DNA from 4 places in the Scandinavium sp. M-37 genome. Region 1 is predicted to be linked to each of the others. Evidence: predicted binding sites of a transcription regulator. Region 1 holds the regulator's gene; each other region holds the start of a gene.
The links. The regulator CRP, encoded in region 1, controls carbon source genes, mostly activating them, when cyclic AMP is high. The targets are predictions, from matches to a motif close to ATGTGANNNNNNTCACAT.
Positions count from the first base shown of each region.

Region 2: ACG0Z5_RS03015 (glycoside-pentoside-hexuronide (GPH):cation symporter) is a predicted target of CRP. The motif match lies at 2,852-2,869, and genes of this name have one in related genera.
Region 3: ACG0Z5_RS05270 (acetyl-CoA C-acetyltransferase) is a predicted target of CRP. The motif match lies at 2,583-2,600, and genes of this name have one in related genera.
Region 4: hpt (hypoxanthine phosphoribosyltransferase) is a predicted target of CRP. The motif match lies at 2,704-2,721, and genes of this name have one in related genera.

Region 1 is NZ_JBIGIN010000016.1:55,435-60,786, reverse strand. Features, by position in the region: gene ACG0Z5_RS13230 (hydrolase) at 1-617, shown strand, start outside; gene ACG0Z5_RS13225 (YheU family protein) at 614-832, shown strand; gene ACG0Z5_RS13220 (phosphoribulokinase) at 869-1,738, shown strand; gene ACG0Z5_RS13215 (OsmC family protein) at 1,792-2,196, opposite strand; gene crp (cAMP-activated global transcriptional regulator CRP) at 2,503-3,135, shown strand; gene ACG0Z5_RS13205 (YccS/YhfK family putative transporter) at 3,191-5,263, shown strand; gene ACG0Z5_RS13200 (aspartate aminotransferase family protein) at 5,260-5,352, opposite strand, start outside.
Region 2 is NZ_JBIGIN010000002.1:229,829-235,180, forward strand. Features, by position in the region: gene ACG0Z5_RS03005 (glycoside-pentoside-hexuronide (GPH):cation symporter) at 1-194, opposite strand, end outside; gene ACG0Z5_RS03010 (family 43 glycosylhydrolase) at 394-1,344, opposite strand; gene ACG0Z5_RS03015 (glycoside-pentoside-hexuronide (GPH):cation symporter) at 1,341-2,744, opposite strand; gene aroP (aromatic amino acid transporter AroP) at 2,934-4,301, opposite strand; gene pdhR (pyruvate dehydrogenase complex transcriptional repressor PdhR) at 4,776-5,352, shown strand, end outside.
Region 3 is NZ_JBIGIN010000004.1:150,031-155,382, reverse strand. Features, by position in the region: gene ACG0Z5_RS05285 (cold-shock protein) at 1-300, shown strand, start outside; gene ACG0Z5_RS05280 (aldo/keto reductase family oxidoreductase) at 304-1,179, opposite strand; gene ACG0Z5_RS05275 (amino acid permease) at 1,225-2,454, opposite strand; gene ACG0Z5_RS05270 (acetyl-CoA C-acetyltransferase) at 2,673-3,854, shown strand; gene kduI (5-dehydro-4-deoxy-D-glucuronate isomerase) at 4,181-5,017, shown strand; gene kduD (2-dehydro-3-deoxy-D-gluconate 5-dehydrogenase KduD) at 5,080-5,352, shown strand, end outside.
Region 4 is NZ_JBIGIN010000002.1:255,641-260,992, reverse strand. Features, by position in the region: gene ACG0Z5_RS03130 (ABC transporter permease) at 1-311, opposite strand, end outside; gene ACG0Z5_RS03125 (ABC transporter ATP-binding protein) at 308-1,234, opposite strand; gene can (carbonate dehydratase) at 1,340-2,002, shown strand; gene hpt (hypoxanthine phosphoribosyltransferase) at 2,039-2,575, opposite strand; gene ACG0Z5_RS03110 (glucose/quinate/shikimate family membrane-bound PQQ-dependent dehydrogenase) at 2,781-5,171, shown strand; gene cueO (multicopper oxidase CueO) at 5,264-5,352, opposite strand, start outside.

The DNA of each region.
Region 1 (5,352 bases):
TTTCCTGGCTGCGCCGGGAATTTGGCAACGTACCGACCGCCGCGGTGGGCTATTCGCTCGGGGGTAATATGCTCGGCTGCCTGCTAGCCAAAGAGGGCGACAGCACCCCGCTCGACGCGGCGGTTATCGTCTCTGCACCGTTCATGCTCGAAGCCTGCAGCTACCATATGGATAAAGGCTTCTCGCGCGTTTATCAGCGCTATCTCCTGAACCTGCTGAAAGCCAACGCCTCGCGCAAGCTGAAAGCCTATCCGGGGACCTTACCCGTTGATTTGAAGCGCCTGAAAAGCGTGCGCCGCATTCGTGAGTTCGACGATTTGATCACCTCGAAAATCCACGGATTTGCCGATGCGATAGATTACTACCGCCAGTGTAGCGCGATGTCGGTGCTGAGTCAGATAACCAAACCGACGCTGATCATTCATGCTAAAGATGACCCCTTTATGGATCATCACTCGATTCCCGCTCAGGAAGAGCTTCCGGCAAACATTCAGTATCAGCTGACCGAGCATGGCGGCCACGTCGGTTTTGTCGGCGGTACGCTGCGCCATCCGGAAATGTGGCTCGAAAAACGCATCCCGGCCTGGCTGACACAATGGTTAGGAGCAATACAATGATTATTCCCTGGGAAAACCTGGCTCCCGAAACGCTCGAAAATCTGATTGAAAGCTTTGTGTTGCGCGAAGGTACCGATTATGGTGAACATGAACGTTCGCTAGAAGACAAGGTCGCCGACGTAAAACAACAATTGAAAAGCGGGGACGTCGTCCTGGTGTGGTCCGAACTGCACGAGACGGTGAACCTAATGCCCCGTACCCAATTCCACGGCTGACTATACTCAAAAATATTACTGCTTCAGGGAGTAGTTATGTCTGCCAAACATCCGGTGATCGCCGTGACCGGCTCCAGCGGCGCGGGAACCACCACCACCAGCCTCGCCTTCCGTAAAATCTTTGCCCAACTCAATCTGACCGCTGCGGAAGTGGAAGGCGACAGTTTCCACCGTTACACCCGCCCAGAAATGGACATGGCCATCCGCAAAGCGCGCGATATGGGTCGACACATCAGTTATTTTGGCCCGGACGCCAACGATTTCGGCCTACTCGAACAGACGTTTTTGACCTATGGCCTGGACGGCAGCGGGCAGTCGCGTAAATACCTGCATACCTACGACGAGGCGGTGCCGTGGAATCAGGTGCCTGGGACGTTTACGCCGTGGCAACCGCTGCCTGAACCCTCCGATGTGCTGTTTTATGAAGGCCTGCACGGCGGGGTTGTAACCCCGCAGCACGACGTGGCAAAACACGTCGATTTGCTGGTCGGCGTGGTGCCGATTGTGAACCTCGAATGGATCCAAAAGCTGACGCGTGACACCAGCGAACGCGGACATTCCCGGGAAGCAGTCATGGATTCAGTGGTGCGTTCGATGGAAGACTATATCAACTTCATCACCCCGCAGTTCTCACGTACCCACATTAACTTCCAGCGCGTACCCACCGTGGACACCTCCAACCCGTTCGCGGCGAAAGGGATCCCCTCGCTCGATGAAAGCTTTGTGGTCATCCATTTCCAGAATCTGGGCGATATTGATTTCCCCTGGCTGCTGGCGATGCTACAGGGTTCATTCATTTCTCACATGAATACATTAGTGGTGCCGGGCGGGAAGATGGGGCTGGCTATGGAGCTGATTATGTCGCCGCTGGTCGAGCGGTTGATGGAAGGCAAAAAGATAGGTTGATGTCATCCGAAAAACAGTAGGCCCGGTCAGCGCAGCGCCACCGGGCAGGCGGCTTACCCTTCGACCACTTCAAACGAATGGGTAATTTTCGCCGCTTTCTCCAGCATCAGCGCCACCGAGCAGTATTTCTCAGCGGACAAATCCACCGCACGCGACACCGCGGCTTCTTTCAGCTCTTTCCCGGTCACGATGAAGTGCAAATTAATGTGGGTAAACAAACGCGGAGCTTCTTCACGACGCTCAGAGGTCAACTTCACCTCGCAATCGGTCACGTCATGACGCCCCTTTTGCAGAATCGATACCACGTCAATCGCGCTGCATCCTCCCGCGGCCATCAGCACCATTTCCATCGGGCTTGGCGCTTTGTCACCAGAGTTACCGTCCATCAGGATTTGGTGGCCAGAAGCAGACTCGCCCAGGAAGGTTAAACCCTCAACCCATTTCACACGCGCTTGCATAATTGTTAACTCCAGAGTTGCAATTTTCCTGACAGATTACGCGCACATAACAATTCTCGCAACGGAAGGCGACGTGCGTCATGCTGAAGCGAGACACCAGGAGACACGCGGCAAAAGCTATGCTAAAACAGTCGGGATGCTACAGTAATACATTGAAGTACTGCATGTATGCAGAGGACATCACACTACAGGCTGCAGTAAAATCCGACAGCCGACTTCCCAGGCACAGGGAAGGATACGATTGCAAAGCCAGCGGCAGTGTCTTATCTGCCACTGGAGACAGCTTATAACAGAGGATAACCGCGCATGGTGCTTGGCAAACCGCAAACAGACCCTACCCTTGAATGGTTCTTGTCTCATTGCCACATTCATAAGTACCCATCGAAGAGCACGCTGATTCACCAGGGTGAAAAAGCAGAAACGCTGTACTACATCGTGAAAGGCTCCGTTGCAGTACTCATCAAGGATGAAGAAGGTAAAGAGATGATCCTCTCTTACCTTAACCAGGGCGACTTTATCGGTGAGCTTGGCCTGTTCGAAGAAGGTCAGGAGCGTAGTGCCTGGGTTCGGGCGAAAACCGCTTGTGAAGTGGCCGAAATCTCCTACAAAAAATTCCGTCAGCTTATCCAGGTGAACCCGGATATTCTGATGCGCCTCTCCTCCCAGATGGCGCGTCGCCTGCAGGTCACCTCTGAAAAAGTGGGCAACCTGGCGTTCCTCGACGTAACCGGTCGTATCGCGCAGACGCTGCTGAACCTGGCAAAACAGCCTGATGCTATGACCCACCCGGACGGTATGCAAATTAAAATCACCCGTCAGGAAATCGGTCAGATCGTTGGCTGCTCACGTGAAACCGTGGGCCGTATTCTGAAAATGCTGGAAGATCAGAATCTGATCTCCGCCCACGGTAAAACTATCGTGGTTTACGGTACCCGCTAAGCCAGATTAACGGCGTATTGCCCTGGGGCAGTACGCCGTTTTTGTCTCTCCCCTCATGTGGCGCAGGCTGATTTATCACCCGGAAATTAACTACGCACTGCGACAAACGCTGGTGCTCTGTTTACCCGTGGCTATCGGTCTGGCTCTGGGTTATCTCAAGTACGGTCTGCTGTTTTCATTGGTTCCCGCCTGCTGCAACATTGCCGGGCTGGACACGCCCCACAAACGTTTCTTCAAGCGCCTGATTATTGGCGGCTCGCTGTTTGCGGGCTGTAGCCTCGCGGTACAGCTGCTGCTGGCGCGTGACGTGCCGCTGCCCATTATTCTGAGCGGGCTGGCGATGCTACTCGGCGTTACCGCCGAAATCAGTTCTCTGCACGCGCGCCTGCTGCCCGCCTCGCTGATTGCCTCGATCTTCACCCTCAGCCTCGCAGGCAATATGCCGGTGTGGCAGCCGCTGCTGATTTACGCTCTCGGCACTCTGTGGTACGGCCTGTTTAACTGGTTCTGGTTCTGGATGTGGCGCGAACAGCCGCTGCGCGAATCCCTGAGCCTGCTCTATCGCCAGCTAGCGGATTATTGTGAAGCCAAATACAGCCTCCTGACTCAGCACACCGATCCTGAAAAAGCGCTGCCACCGCTACTCAACCGTCAGCAGAAGGCAGTCGACCTGATTACCCAGTGTTACCAGCAAATGCATATGCTCGCAGCCAACCAGAATCACGAATACAAGCGCCTGCTGCGCGCCTTCCAGATGGGCCTCGACCTGCAAGAACATATTTCAGTCAGCCTGCATCAGCCAGCGGAAGTGCAAAAACTGGTGGAACGCAGCCACGCTGAAGCGGTGATCCGCTGGAATGCACAAACCATCGCCGCCCGGCTGCGGGTGATGGCCGATGACATTCTTTATCACCGTTTTCCGCAGCGCTTTAACATGGATAAACAGATTGGCGCTCTGGAAAAAATCGCCCATCAGCACCCGGATAATCCCGTCGGCCAGTTCTGCGCCTGGCATTTCAGCCGTATCGCCCGCGTCTTGCGGATGCAGCGCCCGCTGTACCCGCGCAATCTGATGGCCGATAACGAACGCCGTCTGCCGGTTTTCGCCGCGCTGAAAAGCTACCTGTCGTTTAAATCTCCGGCGCTGCGAAACGCGGCGCGAATCAGCGTGATGCTGAGCATCGCCAGCCTGATGGGGGCGGCGCTGAATCTGCCGAAGCCGTACTGGATCCTGATGACCGTCCTGCTGGTGACGCAAAACGGCTACGGCGCAACGCGCGTGCGAATTTTCCACCGGGCCGCGGGCACGCTGGCCGGGCTGGTGATTGCCGCAGGCACCCTGCACTTCCACGTACCGGAAGGCTACACCCTGGCGTCGATGTTATTGATTACCCTGGCGAGCTATCTGATCATTCGCAAGAGCTACGGCTGGGCCACCGTGGGCTTTACGGTCACCGCGGTATACACCATTCAGCTGCTGACGCTCAACGGCGAACATTTCATTCTGGCTCGTTTTGTCGACACGGTGATTGGCTGTCTGATAGCCTTCGGCGGAATGGTCTGGCTGTGGCCGCAGTGGCAAAGCGGGCTACTGCGTAAAAATGCCCAGCAGGCGCTGGAGGCCGACCAGGATGCCCTGCGGCTGATCCTCAGTAACGACCCGCAGGCACCCACCCTGGCATATCAGCGGATGCGCGTGAATCAGGCGCACAACGCGCTGTTCAACTCGCTGAATCAGGCGATGCAGGAACCGGGCTTTAACTCGCATTATCTGGCGGATATGAAGCTGTGGGTAACGCACAGCCAGTTTATCGTCGAGCATATCAATGCCATGACCACGCTGGCGCGCGAGCACAACATGCTGACCGAAGATTTGGCCCAGCGTTATTTGCAGTCCTGCGAAATTGCCTTGCAGCGCTGCCAGCAGCGGCTAGAGTATGACGAGGCGGGAGGCAGCGGGGATGCGAATATCATGGAGTCGGCGGAGACGCTGGCGCATGGGCCGCTCAGCACTATGGAACAGCATCTACAGCGTATTCTGGGGCATCTGAACACCATGCACACCATCTCTTCAGTGGCATGGCGTCAGCGCCCGCATCATGGGATTTGGTTGAAGAAGCGCGCTTAGCTTTTCACTACCTTCTTCACCGCAGCGGCAAAACGCGCCATCCCTTCGTCAATGTCCGTCTCTTCCACCACCAGCGACGGCGCAAAGCG
Region 2 (5,352 bases), on a different contig from region 1:
AACGGATCGGTAATGGCGTCGAGAATACGGGTCACCAGAAACATTACCCCGACGGCTGCTGCCGAGAGTCCATAAATATCGGTATAAAAATACGTTAAGAACATAGTAACCGAAGAATAAACGATGCCACATGCGGCATCGCCCATGCCGAAGCCAATTTTCTCGGCAACGGATAATTTCCTGAGTGTTGTCATTTTTCTCTCCAGGCATGAGTGTGTATTTTTTACTCTATGGACTGGGGGTTTATTTGACTATTGAGATATTTGCTCTGATGGTTATGTTTTTTGTCAATTGAGAAAGTTGTCACATAACAATAAATAATTGGTCTGACAAAAAAAGAGGGCTGTTACACCAAAAAACGCTCCTGAAGAGTCAGGAGCGTCGGTCACTGTTTTACAGCGAATCCGCATGCGGGACGCCGAAGTCAGGCATCCCGTTTTCATGCCAGTGGATGAGCTTCAACCGGGTATGGCGGTTAGGGTCATACAGCGGGTCGCCTTCGATTTCGGTGTAGTTTCTGGCGTGATAGACCAGCACATCCTGGCCGTCTGGCGTTTGGGTAAAGCTGTTATGGCCCGGGCCGTATTGCCGATTTTCATAGCTGGTGGTGAACACCGGCTGCGGTGATTTATGCCAGTTGCTGGCCTGCATCGGGTCGGCGTCGAGATCAATCCATAACAGGCCCATGCAGTAGTTCTCATCGGTGGCGCTGGCAGAATAGCTGACGAACAGGCGGTTGCCGTGGACAATCACCGCCGGGCCTTCGTTCACCAGAAAGCCCCGACACTCCCAGTCAAATTCGGGTTTACTGAGCATCACCGGCTGGCCTTTCAGCGTCCATGGATTTTCCAGCTCCGCCAGATACAGATTGGAATTTCCGGCAATATCCGGCGCCTTTTGCGCCCACAGATACCACTGCTTTCCCTGATGCATGAATGTGGTTGCGTCGAGCGCGAAGGTATCAAACGGCGTTTTCACCTGGCCTCTTTCTTGCCACGCACCGGTCAGCGGGTCGGCATCGTCACAGGTCAGCGCGAACATCCGATGCTGGAACATCCCCAATTCATCAAGGTCATGGGTGTGCGTGGCGGCAAAATAGATGACCCAGGTGCCGTCAATGCAGTGCAGTTCCGGCGCCCAAATTAGCTGGCTCATCGGGCCGCTATCGGGTTTACGCCAGACCACTACCGGTTCAGCAGTGCGTAAACCGGCGATGTCAGCGGCGCGGCGGATTTCCAGCCGGTCATATTCCGGTACTGAGGCGATGAAGTAATACGCCCCCTCGTGATGCAGAATAAATGGGTCCGCACGCTGCTCGATAAACGGGTTAGGCCAATTGTTCATTGTGGTTTCCTCACCAGCTCTGCCTGTTGTTGATATTCACTCAGTTCGCGATAGTTCTGACGACGTTTTTCCAGATCGGCCTGGATCTGTTTCATTAATTCCCGATCCACTTTCAGCAGGCGAACGACCCCGGCGGTAATCAGATAACCGACGCCAGGGATGACGCTGAACAGCAGCACGATCCCGTTGAGCGCATCCGGGCCTTGTGCTTTCGCGCCCGCATCATAACCATACCAGGAGAGCAGGAACCCGACCATCGCCCCGGCGACCGCCAGCCCGACTTTCAGGAAGAACAGGTTGCCGGAGAAGCTGATGCCGGTGATGCGTTTACCTGTTTTCCATTCGCCATAGTCGTCCACATCGGCCATCAGCGACCAGTGCAGCGGGGAAGGGATCTGATGCAGGATGTTGAGCAGGAAATAGAGCACCATGATCATCATCGTGGCGTGCGGATCGAAGAAGTAGAAGGCGCAGGAGAAAATCGCTAGCGCAATGTTGGTCCAGAAGAACACCTGCAGTTTGCACCAGCGGTCGGTCAATACCTTCGCTAACATACTGCCGATCATCATCCCGACCACGCCGAGGCTGATAAACAGCGTGGCGAAATGGGTGCTCTGTTGCATTACCCAGGTAACGTAGTACATGGTCGCCGCCATGCGGATAAAGCCCGGGCAGACATTGCACAGGGTCAGCAGCAGGATGCGCACCCACTGATCGTTTTTCCACACGTCTTTAAGATCACGCTTGAGTTCATCGTTGGTTTGCACCGCCGGACGCACGCGTTCACGCACGGTGGCAAAGCAGAACAGGAACATACACATGCCGATAAACGCCAGCACGGTCATCGCCATTTGATAGCCTTTGGCTTTGTTATCGCCGCCAAACCAGTCGACCATTGGCAGTAAGGTCAGCGACAGCAACAGGGTGGCAATGCCGACCATCACGAAGCGATAGGACTGACACGCCACGCGCTCTTTCGGATCGTTGGTGATAACGCTCCCGAGCGAACAATAAGGAATGTTGATCGCCGTATAGGTTATCGACAGCAGGAAGTAGGTCACGAAGGCATAGATAACCTTGCTGCTGTAACTCCATTCCGGGGTGGTGAACATCAGCACGCTGAACAGCGCGTAGGGGAAGGCAATCCACAGTAGCCACGGCCGAAAACGACCATATTTACTGCGGGTGCGGTCCGCCATTGCCCCCATAATCGGGTCCGTCACCGCGTCGATGACGCGAATTGAGAGCAGTAACACCCCGACCAGCGCCGGGGCTAAACCGAAAATATCCGTATAAAAATAGTTAACAAACAACATAATGGCGCCGAAGATGATGTTGCATCCCGCGTCGCCCATTCCGTAGCCGATCTTTTCTTTTACCGATAATTTGTTGTTGTCCATCGACACTTCTCCGCAATGAGATATGCAGATGATTATTCGCAGGCTTTCAAAAAAATGCGTAGCAGGAATGCGGTGATGATATGGATAAATCAGCTGTGGGGAGGAAAGTGTGAAGCGCGTAACATGCTGGTGTAGCGGTTTTCAGCCGCTACACCATGTGGATAATCAGCGTAGTAAGAGAGGATGGGATTACGCGCGAACGGCTTTCGCCCCTCTCTGTTTAACCAGATAGCCAATGCCCAGAATCACAATCCACACTGGGATCAGATATACGGATATGGCCATGCCCGGCGTCATCAGCATGATGACCAGCACTGCGGCAACGGTAAACAGGCAAATCCAGTTTCCCAGCGGATAGAACAGGGCAGGGAAGCGAGTGCTCAGGCCCTGCTGCTGCTTCGCCCGACGGAACTTCATGTGCGCCAGGCTAATCATCGCCCAGTTGATGACCAGCGCAGAAACCACCAGCGCCATCAGCAGACCGAAGGCCGATTCCGGTGCCAGGTAGTTGATCAGCACGCACAGTGCGGTGAACACCGCAGACACCAGAATCGTGTTTACCGGTACACCACGCTTGTCGACTTTGGTCAGCGCTTTCGGGGCATTGCCCTGCTGGGCCAGGCCGAACAGCATCCGGCTGTTGCAATAGACGCAGCTGTTGTAGACCGACAGCGCGGCAGTCAGTACCACCACGTTCAGGGCGTTCGCCACGAAGGTGTCCCCCAGCTCGTGGAAAATCAGCACGAACGGGCTGGTGTCAGAGGTGACGCGGGTCCACGGCAGCAGTGACAGCAGAACGGCCAGCGAGCCTACATAGAAAATCAGGATACGGTAGATAACCTGATTGGTGGCTTTCGGGATGCTCTTCTGCGGGTCATCGGCTTCGGCGGCGGTAATGCCGACCAGCTCAAGGCCGCCAAAGGAGAACATGATGATCGCCATCATCATCACCAGCCCCTGGATGCCATGCGGCAGGAAGCCGCCCTGTTCCCACAGGTTGCGCACGGTTGCCTGTGGGCCACCATTGCCGCTGAACAGTAGCCAGCCACCGAACAGGATCATCGCCACTACCGCGACAACTTTGATGATGGCAAACCAGAACTCCATCTCCCCGAACACTTTCACGTTGGTCAGGTTAATGAGGTTAATTGCCACAAAGAACACCGCTGCTGATGCCCAGGTCGGGATTTCAGGCCACCAGAACTGGATGTATTTCCCGACTGCCGTCAGTTCAGCCATCGCCACCAGGACATACAGCACCCAGTAGTTCCAGCCGGATGCGAAACCGGCAAAGTTGCCCCAGTATTTGTAGGCAAAGTGGCTAAAGGAACCTGCGACCGGCTCTTCAACGACCATTTCACCTAACTGACGCATAATCAGAAAGGCCACGAACCCTGCTATCGCGTAACCGAGAATGATCCCCGGCCCTGCGGATTGAATAACGGAGGCGCTGCCCAGAAACAGGCCCGTTCCGATAGCTCCACCCAGCGCAATCAGCTGAATGTGGCGGTTTTTCAGGCCGCGCTTCAGCTGTTCGCCTTGCTGTTGACCTTCCATTATGAAACCTCGTGAGTGATTAATTTTTCTACGCTTTTTAAGAACCCAATGGGTTCTCAGCGTGTGTCATTATGAACTTCCATATCCTGTACATTATTTTTTACATAGCGGATGGCTGAAAGTTGCGTGTGAGTCTTCCGCAGCTGGAAGAATAGTGGTAAGTGCGGCCGAATGCACCTGCTTTGTGCAGGGATGCTGACGAGTTGCATAAAAAGAAAGCAACTGTAAATGCAGAGAGGCGAAACTTTTTCGTTTCGCGCAGGTTAAATCTCCCTCTTTGTGGGTAAACGTAAAATATGTTCTAAGTTGCAGTTCTGAAACATGCCTTCTGTAAGGTTGTTAAAATGTGCCCGGTTTACTGATTTCAATCAAAACCTGTATGGACAGAAGGTGAATACTTTGTTACTTTACCGTCACGAACCATGAATTGGTAAGACCAATTGACTCCGGGTAAATGGCTTGAGACAGGGAACCATGGCCTACAGCAAAATCCGCCAACCAAAATTATCCGATGTGATTGAGCAGCAGCTGGAGTTTTTGATTCTTGAGGGGACGCTGCGCCCCGGTGAAAAACTTCCACCTGAACGCGAGCTGGCTAAACAGTTCGACGTTTCTCGTCCCTCTCTGCGTGAGGCGATTCAACGTCTCGAAGCGAAGGGCCTACTGCTTCGTCGCCAGGGCGGCGGTACCTTTGTGCAAAGTAGCCTTTGGCAGAGCTTCAGCGATCCGCTGGTAGAATTGCTCTCCGACCACCCTGAATCCCAGTTTGACCTGCTGGAAACACGCCACGCGCTGGAAGGCATTGCCGCGTACTATGCTGCATTACGCAGTAACGAAGAAGACCGTACGCGCATCCGCGAGCTGCACCGGGCGATTGAAATCGCACAGCAGTCTGGCGATCTTGATGCCGAATCCAGCGCTGTCGTCCAGTATCAAATTGCCGTCACCGAAGCTGCCCATAATGTGGTCTTACTCCATCTGCTACGCTGCATGGAACCCATGCTTGCACAGAACGTTCGACAGAACTTTGAATTGCTGTATGCCCGCCGGG
Region 3 (5,352 bases), on a different contig from region 1:
GTGGCTCCGGAAAGTAAGTACATCTATATCGCGGGCGAGCGCATCAAGATCACCTCTATCAAATCGTACCTGGTGTACAGCGAAGAAGTGCCTGCTGACACGAAGATTGATAAAGAGAACGCGGTGTTATCGGTCGGGGTGTTGATGAACAGTATCCGCCCGAAGGCGGAAGCCAAAACCGGCGAAATGCGCACGGTGAAAAAGCTGGTGGTCACCAGCTTCCAGGGCACAACCTACATCTTCTCGGAAGATGAGATTGATATCGAAGAGACGGTAAAACTGCTGAAAAAAGTGAAGTAAGCGCTAACCCAGCGCCTGCGGCAGGTTGTTCAGCACATCCAGCGCATCTTTCGGCAGCGTCAAATGCGCGGCAGCCAGGTTTTCATTCAGATGACCCAGCGATGAGGTGCCTGGGATCAGCAGAATGTTCGGCGCACGCTGCAGCAGCCAGGCGAGCGCCACCTGCATAGGCGTAGCGTTCAGGTTGGCTGCAATCTCATCGAGTTCCTGAGACTGCAACGGCGTGAAGCCGCCGAGCGGGAAGAACGGCACGTAGGGAATATTCTGTTTCGCCAGGCTGTCGATCAACGCGTCATCATGACGATTTGCCACGTTGTAGAAGTTCTGCACGCAGGCGATGTCGGTCATCTTCTGACCATCTTCTACCTGTTTGGCGGTGACGTTGCTCAATCCGATGTGACGGATAAGCCCCCGGTCTTTCAGCTTAATAAGCGTTTCCAGCGGTTCTTCCAGCGAACCTTCCGCCGGACCGTGGGCGCTTATCATGCTGCGCAGATTCACCACCTCCAGCACGTCCAGCCCAAGATTGCGCAGATTGTCTTCGACCGCCTGCGTCAGCTCCGGCGCAGAGAGCGCGGGTAACCAGTTTCCCTTGTCGTCACGACGCGCGCTGACCTTAGTCACAATGGTCAGTTCTTGCGGATAGGGGTGCAGCGCTTGTTTGATGATTTGGTTGGTAACGTGCGGCCCGTAGAAGTCGGAGGTATCGATGTGATTCACGCCAGCGTCAAGCGCGGCTTGCAGCACTTTTACCGCCGTCTGCGGATCTTTCGGCGGCCCAAAAACGCCAGGGCCGGCGAGCTGCATCGCCCCGTAACCGAGACGCCAGACTTCGCGATTGCCAAGAGTAAAGCTGCCGGACTGTTTAACGCTGGACATATCTGTATCCTCATAATGGCTCAACGAGTCAGTGTAAACCTATCATTAACCGAAGAACATCACCGAGACGCAGAGCAGGCCGACAATCAGCGTCAGCAGGCTGCCTACCGACCGATACGGTTTCAGCGCTGGAATGGCGTAGGTTGAAAGCGTTGGCATGATGAACAGGATCATCGCAATCAACGGCCCGCTGATGGCATAAATCATCGAAATCGCGTTGGGATTAATGCAGCACACCGCGAAGGTCACGGCGGAGACCAGCAAAATGGAGGTCGCGCGGTTAAAGGCGCGGCTTTTACGTACGCCGACCTGATTCAGGGTGGTGCGCACCATTTCGCTGGCACCTTCAATCACGCCGAAATAGGTGCCGAGGAACGATTTTGACATCGCTACGATCGCCACAATAATGCCAGAAACCGCCAGCCAGTGCGGTGCCGCAGGCATCATCGCCAGCGCCGAAAGAATGGTGACACCCTCATTTTTGGCGTGGGTGATGTAGCCTTCCGGGATAGCCAACAGGCAGCTGAAGACAAAGAACAGCACGCTCAGGCAGATAATGAGGTAGGCAATCCGCATAATCTTTTTGCATTTATCCATGGCCGCATCGCCAAACTTTTCGCGTCTGTCGATGGCGAAGGTCGAGATAATCGGCGTATGGCTAAAAGCGAAAACCATCACGGGAATGGAGAGCCAAATCTGGTGCAGCGTCTGTGGCGAAAAGCTTAGCTGACCGCTGAATCTGGCCGGTTCCCAGGAGCCGGTCAGGTAGAGCGACAGGAACAGGAAGTAGGCAATCAGTGGAAACACCAGAAAACCCATCACCTTCAGCGTCGCGTGGCGGCCCATCAGGAAGATAAGGTTGAGTACCAGCACTACCGCCAGGCTTACCAGCATCCGCACGCCGAGCGTCACCGTCATCTGTTTTGCCAGCTGTTCCGTGAGAGAATTGGTAATCGCCACGGCGTAGATCAGCACCACCACAAAGAAGGCGATGAAATAGAGCGCAGTGATGAGATTACCGATTTTCTTACCGTAGTAATGATTGACCGCGCCGGTGATCCCAACGTTAGCGGGCAGGTTTGCAGAGAGAATAAAACGGCACAGGGCACGGTGCGGCCAATAGGTTAACGGCCAGGCGACCAGGGCAGTTACCAGCAGCACCATAGCTCCTGCGGAGCCCAGCTGAATCGGCAGGAACAGGGTGCCAGCCCCTACCGCAGTACCATATAAGGCGAAACTCCAGAGGGTTTCGTCTTTTGACCATAATTTCGACATTAGTTGAACTTTTAAACCAGATAACGAAAAAACAGCGGCGAGTTTACCTTATTTCAACCAGCGCGGGGGAGGGAGAATTGTGGTTAGCATTCATACGCCAGATGAATGTTACGTGAAGGCGATATCCTTTGTGATAAAACTCACTTTTTTTAAACAATTACGATAATAGTTGATAACAATGCTCTACTATAGCGCTGATTATTTGCGCTGAGGTCGGGATGAAAGACGTCGTTATCGTAGGTGCCGTACGTACGCCGATTGGCTGCTTCCAGGGGGCATTGTCGCGTTTTACGGCGGTTGAACTGGGGAGCGTAGTGGTGCAGGCACTGGTGGATCGTACCGGAATAGATCCCATGGTGGTCGATGAGGTTATCCTCGGACAGGTACTGACCGCGGGCGCCGGGCAAAACCCTGCGCGGCAGTCGGCCATAAAAGGTGGGCTGCCAAATACCGTTTCCGCGATAACCATCAACGATGTCTGCGGCTCAGGTCTCAAGGCGCTGCATCTCGCCACTCAGGCGATTCAGTGCGGTGAGGCTGATGTGGTGATTGCTGGCGGACAGGAAAACATGAGCCGCGCGCCGCATGTGTTAACCGACAGCCGTACCGGGGCACAACTGGGTAACAGTCAGCTGCTCGACAGCCTGGTTCACGACGGGCTGTGGGATGCGTTCAATGATTATCACATGGGCGTGACCGCCGAAAATCTGGCCCGGGAATACGGTATTTCGCGTGAATTGCAGGATGCCTGGGCGCTCAGTTCGCAGCAAAAAGCGCGTCGGGCAATTGATTCCGGGCGCTTTCGCGATGAAATTGTGCCGGTAGTGAATGTGCAGCAAAACGGCCTCACTCAGGTGGTGGACACCGATGAGCAGCCGCGCACTGATGCCAGCGCCGAAGGGCTGGCTCGTCTGATGCCCGCATTTGATACCCTCGGGTCGGTGACTGCGGGGAACGCGTCGTCGATCAACGACGGTGCGGCGGCGGTGATGATGATGAGTGAATCCAAAGCGATGGAGCTGAATCTGCCGATTCTGGCCCGGATCCGCGCCTTCGCCAGCGTCGGGGTCGATCCTGCGCTGATGGGGATTGCGCCAGTTTATGCCACACGCCGTTGTCTGGAACGCGTGGGTTGGCAGTTGAACGACGTCGATTTGATTGAGGCCAACGAGGCATTTGCCGCTCAGGCCATTTCGGTCGGTAAAGTGCTGGAGTGGGACGAATCGCGCGTCAACGTTAACGGCGGGGCGATTGCCCTGGGCCATCCGATTGGCGCGTCCGGCTGTCGTATTTTGGTGTCGCTGGTGCATGAAATGATCAAGCGCGATGCCCGTAAAGGGCTGGCAACGCTGTGCATCGGCGGCGGGCAGGGGGTTGCCCTGGCGGTTGAGCGCGAATAAATTTACTTTGCCCGGCTGCACCCTGCTGTCGGGTTGATATCCCTTCCTTTTTGACCTCTGATCTTTGATTTTAAACCCGCTTTGAGTTCATACGCGTCCTTTTTTAAAGGTTGTGCAACTTATTGTTTGTCATGGTTTTTTAATCTCTGTTCCTGGCGGGCTATCCAGCAGGAACGTGATCGCTTTTGCATTTCTGGTATTTTAATGCAGAAAAAGTGAAACACTGTTTTATTTGTAATTGAAAACCCATCAGCGGAAGACTAAGATGACCTTAACGGAAAAGCGAAACTGCTTTTCAAAATGGACAACTTTAGCTGGAGGTAAATGTGGACATCAGACAAAGCATCCACAGTGCGCACGCCAAAACCCTCGACACGCAGGGACTGCGCAATGAATTTTTAGTTGAGCAGGTATTTGTCGCAGACGAGTACACCATGGTGTACAGCCATATCGACCGCATTATTGTGGGCGGGATTATGCCGGTTGCCAAAACGGTGTCCGTCGGCGGTGAAGTCGGGAAGCAACTGGGCGTGAGCTATTTCCTCGAACGCCGCGAGTTGGGCGTTATCAATATCGGTGGCCCGGGCACCATTACGGTCGACGGCAAATGCTATGAAATCGGCCATCGCGATGCGCTGTATGTCGGCAAGGGGGCGAAAGAGGTGGTGTTTGCAAGCATCGACCCGGCGAAACCCGCCAAGTTTTACTACAACTGCGCCCCGGCACACTCCACTTATCCGACCAAAAAAGTGACGCCAGCCGATGTTGCGCCGGTCACCCTCGGCGATAACCTCACCAGTAACCGCCGCACAATCAATAAATACTTTGTGCCGGACGTGCTGGAAACCTGCCAGCTCAGCATGGGTCTGACCGAACTGGCTCCGGGTAACCTGTGGAACACCATGCCGTGTCATACCCATGAGCGTCGGATGGAAGTGTACTTCTATTTCAATATGGCCGATGACGCCTGCGTATTCCACATGATGGGACAGCCGCAGGAGACACGCCATATCGTGATGCACAACGAGCAAGCGGTGATTTCACCGAGCTGGTCGATTCATTCAGGCGTGGGCACACAGGCCTACACCTTTATCTGGGGCATGGTTGGTGAAAACCAGGTCTTCGATGATATGGACCACGTCGCCGTTAAAGATCTGCGTTAAATCGCGGGCAAACCATCATCTTGCCTGTCGAATGCAGGCGCAAAATGAGTAAGGATTTTTTTATGATTCTCGATACATTTTCACTGGCAGGCAAAGTCGCTGTAGTCACCGGGTGTGACACCGGTTTAGGTCAGGGGATGGCCATCGGCCTGGCGGAAGCGGGCTGTGATATCGTCGGCATTAACATCGTTGAACCGACCGAGACTATCGAGCAGGTCACTTCCCGTGGCCGCCGTTTTCTCAGCCTGACTGCCGACCTGCGTAATATTGACGGTATTCCTCAGCTGCTGGAACGCGCAGTCGCCGAATTTGGACATATTGATATTCTGGTGAAT
Region 4 (5,352 bases), on a different contig from region 1:
ACGTGCGTCGGCACCGGGGCCACCAGCAGCTCTTCAATGTTGCGCTGGAACTTGGCGCTGAAGAACGAAGAGGCGACGTTGGCGTAGGCGTTGGTGATCACCGCCATCATGATCAGGCCCGGTACGATGAACTGCATGTAGGTGAAGCCATGCATTTCGCCAATCCGAGAACCAATCAGGTTACCGAAGATGATGAAATAGAGGGTCATGGTAATGACCGGTGGCACAAGGGTCTGAACCCAGATCCGCATAAAGCGGTTAATTTCTTTGGCCCAGATACTTTTCAGCGCCACCCAATACAGCTGCATCATGCCCGTTCTCCTGACTTAGTGTGAACCAGCGTGACGAACAGCTCTTCCAGACGGTTAGCCTTGTTACGCATACTCAATACCTGCACGCCCTGCTCACTCAGCTGTGCGAAGACGCTGTTAATTCCCTGCTCGCGCAGCACTTCCACTTCCAGCGTGGAGGTATCGACCAGACGGTACTGATACCCGTCCAGCTTCGGCAGCGGGCTTTTCGCCGCGAGGTCGAGGATGAAGGTTTCCGATTTCAGCTTCGACAACAGGTTTTTCATCGACGTGTTTTCCACCAGCTCGCCGTGCTGGATAATGCCGATGTTACGGCACAGCATTTCTGCTTCTTCCAGATAGTGGGTGGTGAGAATAATGGTGGTGCCTTTATCGTTGAGATCTTTGAGGAAGCTCCACATCGAACGACGCAGTTCGATGTCTACGCCCGCCGTTGGCTCATCAAGGATCAGCAGTTTTGGCTCATGCATCAGCGCGCGAGCAATCATCAGACGACGCTTCATACCGCCGGATAACATCCGCGCACGTTCGTTGCGTTTTTCCCACAGATCGAGCTGCTTCAGGTATTTTTCGCTGCGGGCAACCGCTTCTTTGCGTTCAACGCCGTAGTAACCGGCCTGGTTGACGACAATCTGCTGCACCGTTTCAAACGGGTTGAAGTTGAACTCCTGCGGCACCAGCCCGAGCTGACGCTTGGCGTTAACCACGTCTTTCGCCAGATCGTAGCCAAAGACGTTCACCTGACCGGAGGTTTTGTTCACCAGCGAGCTGATAATCCCGATTGTCGTGGATTTTCCCGCACCGTTGGGGCCCAGCAGCGCATAAAAGTCCCCGGCTTCGACCGTCAAGTCGATGCCACGCAGCGCCTGAACGCCGCCTGGATAGGTCTTTTTAAGCTGTTTCAATTCAAGTGCAATGGTCATTCAATGTCTCTTTTAAAATCTTGCAATCGTTGTATGGTTTTAAATAAAGCCGAGTTGACCTATATTAGCTCAACGCACTAACTTGGTTACAGGTCATTAACTTCCATGAACGACATAGATACACTCATCAGCAATAATGCACTATGGTCAAAGATGCTGAATGAAGAGGATCCTGGTTTCTTTGAGAAACTGGCAAAGGCGCAGAAACCGCGCTTTCTATGGATTGGATGCTCCGACAGTCGCGTTCCTGCTGAACGTCTGACGGGTCTTGAGCCGGGTGAACTGTTCGTTCACCGTAACGTGGCAAACCTGGTGATTCACACCGACCTAAACTGCCTGTCCGTGGTTCAGTATGCAGTAGATGTACTGGAAGTCGAGCATATCATCATCTGCGGTCACTACGGCTGCGGCGGTGTGCAGGCTGCGGTTGAGAATCCGGAGTTGGGGCTTATCGACAACTGGCTACTCCACATTCGCGACATCTGGTACAAACACAGCTCCCTGCTTGGCGAAATGCCGCAGGATCGTCGCCTCGATACCCTGTGCGAACTGAACGTAATGGAGCAGGTTTATAACCTCGGCCACTCGACTATCATGCAGTCCGCCTGGAAACGCGGGCAGAAAGTGAATATTCACGGCTGGGCCTACGGCATTCACGACGGCCTGCTGCGTGACCTCGACGTCACCGCGACCAACCGCGAAAGCCTGGAGCAGGGTTACCGCAAAGCGATTTCCAACCTCCATACCCGCCACATCAATCACAAATAAATCAGTAAAAAATGCCCGGTCTCACCGGGCAATTTTTTATTCGTCGAGCGGCACCACTTTCCCGACATACGGCAGATGGCGATAACGCTGTGCGTAATCAATTCCATACCCCACCACGAATTCATCAGGAATCGAGAAGCCCACAAACTCGACCGGCACCTCAACTTCACGACGCTCTGGTTTATCCAGCAGGGTGCAAATCGCCAGCGATTTCGGGCCACGCAGGCTGAGGATTTCACGCACTTTAGAGAGCGTGTTCCCGGAGTCGATGATGTCTTCGACAATCAGCACATCTTTACCGCGGATATCTTCATCGAGATCTTTAAGGATTTTCACATCACGAGTGGTCGACATACCGCTGCCGTAGCTGGAAGCCGTCATAAAATCGACTTCATGGGAGACGTGCACTTCACGGCACAGGTCTGCCATGAACATAAATGAGCCACGCAGCAGGCCAACCAGCACCATATCGCTGCCGCTGTCCTGATAATGTTCGGTAATTTGACGGCCCAATTCGGCGATACGTGCTTTGATCTCCGCTTCCGGGATCATCACTTCAACAGTATGTTTCATAACACTAACCATATGATTTCAGGGTAAATCTTTCAACCACGCGGGTCAGTGCCTGCGCGGTTGATCGGCAAGCCATGCAGTATACCAGCAAAAGCATTTATGGGGTGTATGAGATAAGAAAGCTCAATTTGTGATTCCGATCACACTTGTTAAATCCTATAATTAATTGCTACTAAAAAATTAACAACATACAGGTGTGCTTTCTATGGCAGAAACAAAACCACAACAGACCGGGCTTCTGGTGAAGCTGACGGCGCTGTTTGCAGCCTTTTGCGGGCTGTATCTCTTAATCGGTGGGGTCTGGCTCGTCTCCTTAGGCGGGTCATGGTACTACCCTATCGTCGGACTCGTGATGCTGGCCGTCACCGCCATGCTGTGGCGCGGTAAGCGTTCCGCCCTGTGGCTGTATGCGCTGGTGCTGCTGGTGACCATGATTTGGGGCGTCTGGGAAGTCGGCTTCGACTTCTGGGCACTGACGCCGCGCAGCGACATTCTGGTGTTCTTCGGCATCTGGCTTATCCTGCCATTTGTCTGGCGTCGCCTGATTGTGCCATCCAGCGGGGCTGTTGCCGCCCTGGTGGTGGTGTTGCTGATTTCTGGGGGCATTCTGACCTGGGCGGGCTTCCACGATCCGCAGGAAATCAACGGCACGCTGAGCACCGACGTGACGCCAGCAACCCCGATTTCTCAGGTTGCCGATCAGGACTGGCCTGCGTATGGTCGTAATCAGGAAGGCCAGCGCTGGTCTCCACTGAAGCAAATCAACGCCGACAACGTTCATCAGCTGAAAGAAGCCTGGGTCTTCCGGACTGGCGATCTGAAGCAGCCGAACGATCCGGGTGAAATCACTAACGAAGTGACGCCAATTAAAGTCGGCGACATGCTGTATCTCTGTTCCGCGCACCAGCGTCTGTTTGCTCTGGATGCGGCCACCGGGAAAGAGAAATGGCACTTCGACCCGCAGCTCAATACCAACACCTTCTTCCAGCACGTAACGTGCCGCGGTGTGTCTTATCACGAAGCGAAAGCGGATAGCGCCCCGGCGAATGTCGTTGCAGACTGCCCGCGCCGTATCCTGCTGCCGGTGAACGACGGTCGTCTGTTCGCGCTGAATGCCGATAACGGCAAGCTGTGTGAAAGCTTTGGCAACAAAGGCGTGCTGAATCTGCAGACTAACCAGCCGGTCACTACGCCGGGCATGTACGAGCCGACGTCGCCGCCAATCGTGACCGATACCACCATCGTCATCGCCGGTTCCGTGACCGATAACTTCTCGACCCGTGAAGCGTCTGGTGTGATCCGTGGTTTCGACGTGAACACCGGTAAACTGCTGTGGGCCTTTGATCCGGGTGCGAAAGATCCTAACGCTATCCCGAATGACGAGCACAAATTCAGCCTGAACTCGCCGAACTCCTGGGCGCCTGCCGCCTATGACGCGAAGCTGGATCTGGTGTATCTGCCGATGGGCGTCTCCACTCCGGATATCTGGGGCGGCAATCGCACGCCGGAGCAGGAACGCTATGCCAACTCTATCGTGGCGCTGAATGCGACCACCGGTAAGCTGGCCTGGAGTTACCAGACCGTTCATCACGATCTCTGGGATATGGACCATCCGTCACAGCCGACGCTGGCGGATATCACCGTTGACGGCAAAACCGTACCGGTGGTTTACGCCCCGGCGAAAACTGGCAACATCTTCGTGCTCGACCGTCGTAACGGCGAACTCGTTGTGCCAGCGCCAGAAAAACCGGTTCCACAGGGCCCTGCAAAAGGCGACCGTCTGAGCCCAACTCAGCCGTTCTCTGACCTCTCCTTCCGGCCGAAGAAAGACATGAGCGGCGCGGACATGTGGGGTGCCACCATGTTCGACCAGCTGGTGTGCCGTGTGATGTTCCATCAACTGCGCTACGAGGGCATCTTCACGCCACCGTCTGAGCAGGGCACGCTGGTGTTCCCGGGTAACCTGGGGATGTTCGAATGGGGTGGGATTTCCGTTGACCCGAACCGTCAGGTGGCTATCGCTAACCCGATCGCTCTGCCGTTCGTTTCCCGTCTGATGCCGCGCGGTCCGGGTAACCCGATGGAACAACCGACTGATGCGAAAGGCTCCGGTACTGAAACCGGCATTCAGCCACAGTACGGCGTGCCGTATGGCGTGACGCTGAACCCGTTCCTGTCACCGTTTGGCCTGCCGTGTAAACAGCCAGGCTGGGGTTATATCTCCGCCCTGGACCTGAAAACTAACCAGATCGCATGGAAAAAACGTATCGGTACGCCGCAGGACAGCCTGGGCTTCCCAATGCCGTTTAAACTGCCATTCAATCTGGGGATGCCAATGCTGGGTGGCCCGATTTCCACCGCCGGTAACGTGCTGTTTGTTGCTGCCACTGCGGATAACTATCTGCGTGCCTACAACATGACCAACGGCGATAAGCTGTGGGAAGGGCGTCTGCCAGCCGGTGGACAGGCGACACCGATGACCTATGAAGTGAATGGCAAGCAGTACGTTGTCATCTCCGCTGGTGGTCACGGTTCGTTTGGTACGAAGATGGGCGACTACATTGTGGCCTACGCGTTACCGGACGACGCGAAGTAAAAATAACCCCTCACCCTAACCCTCTCCCCAAAGGGGCGAGGGGATTATTTTCGCCCTCTCACTTTTAGGGAGAGGGCCGGGGTGAGGGTCATTTACACCGTAAATCCAAGCATCATCCCCGTATCCTCATGCTCTAACAGATGGCAATGTGCCATATAGGCATGGTCCTTCGACGCTTGAT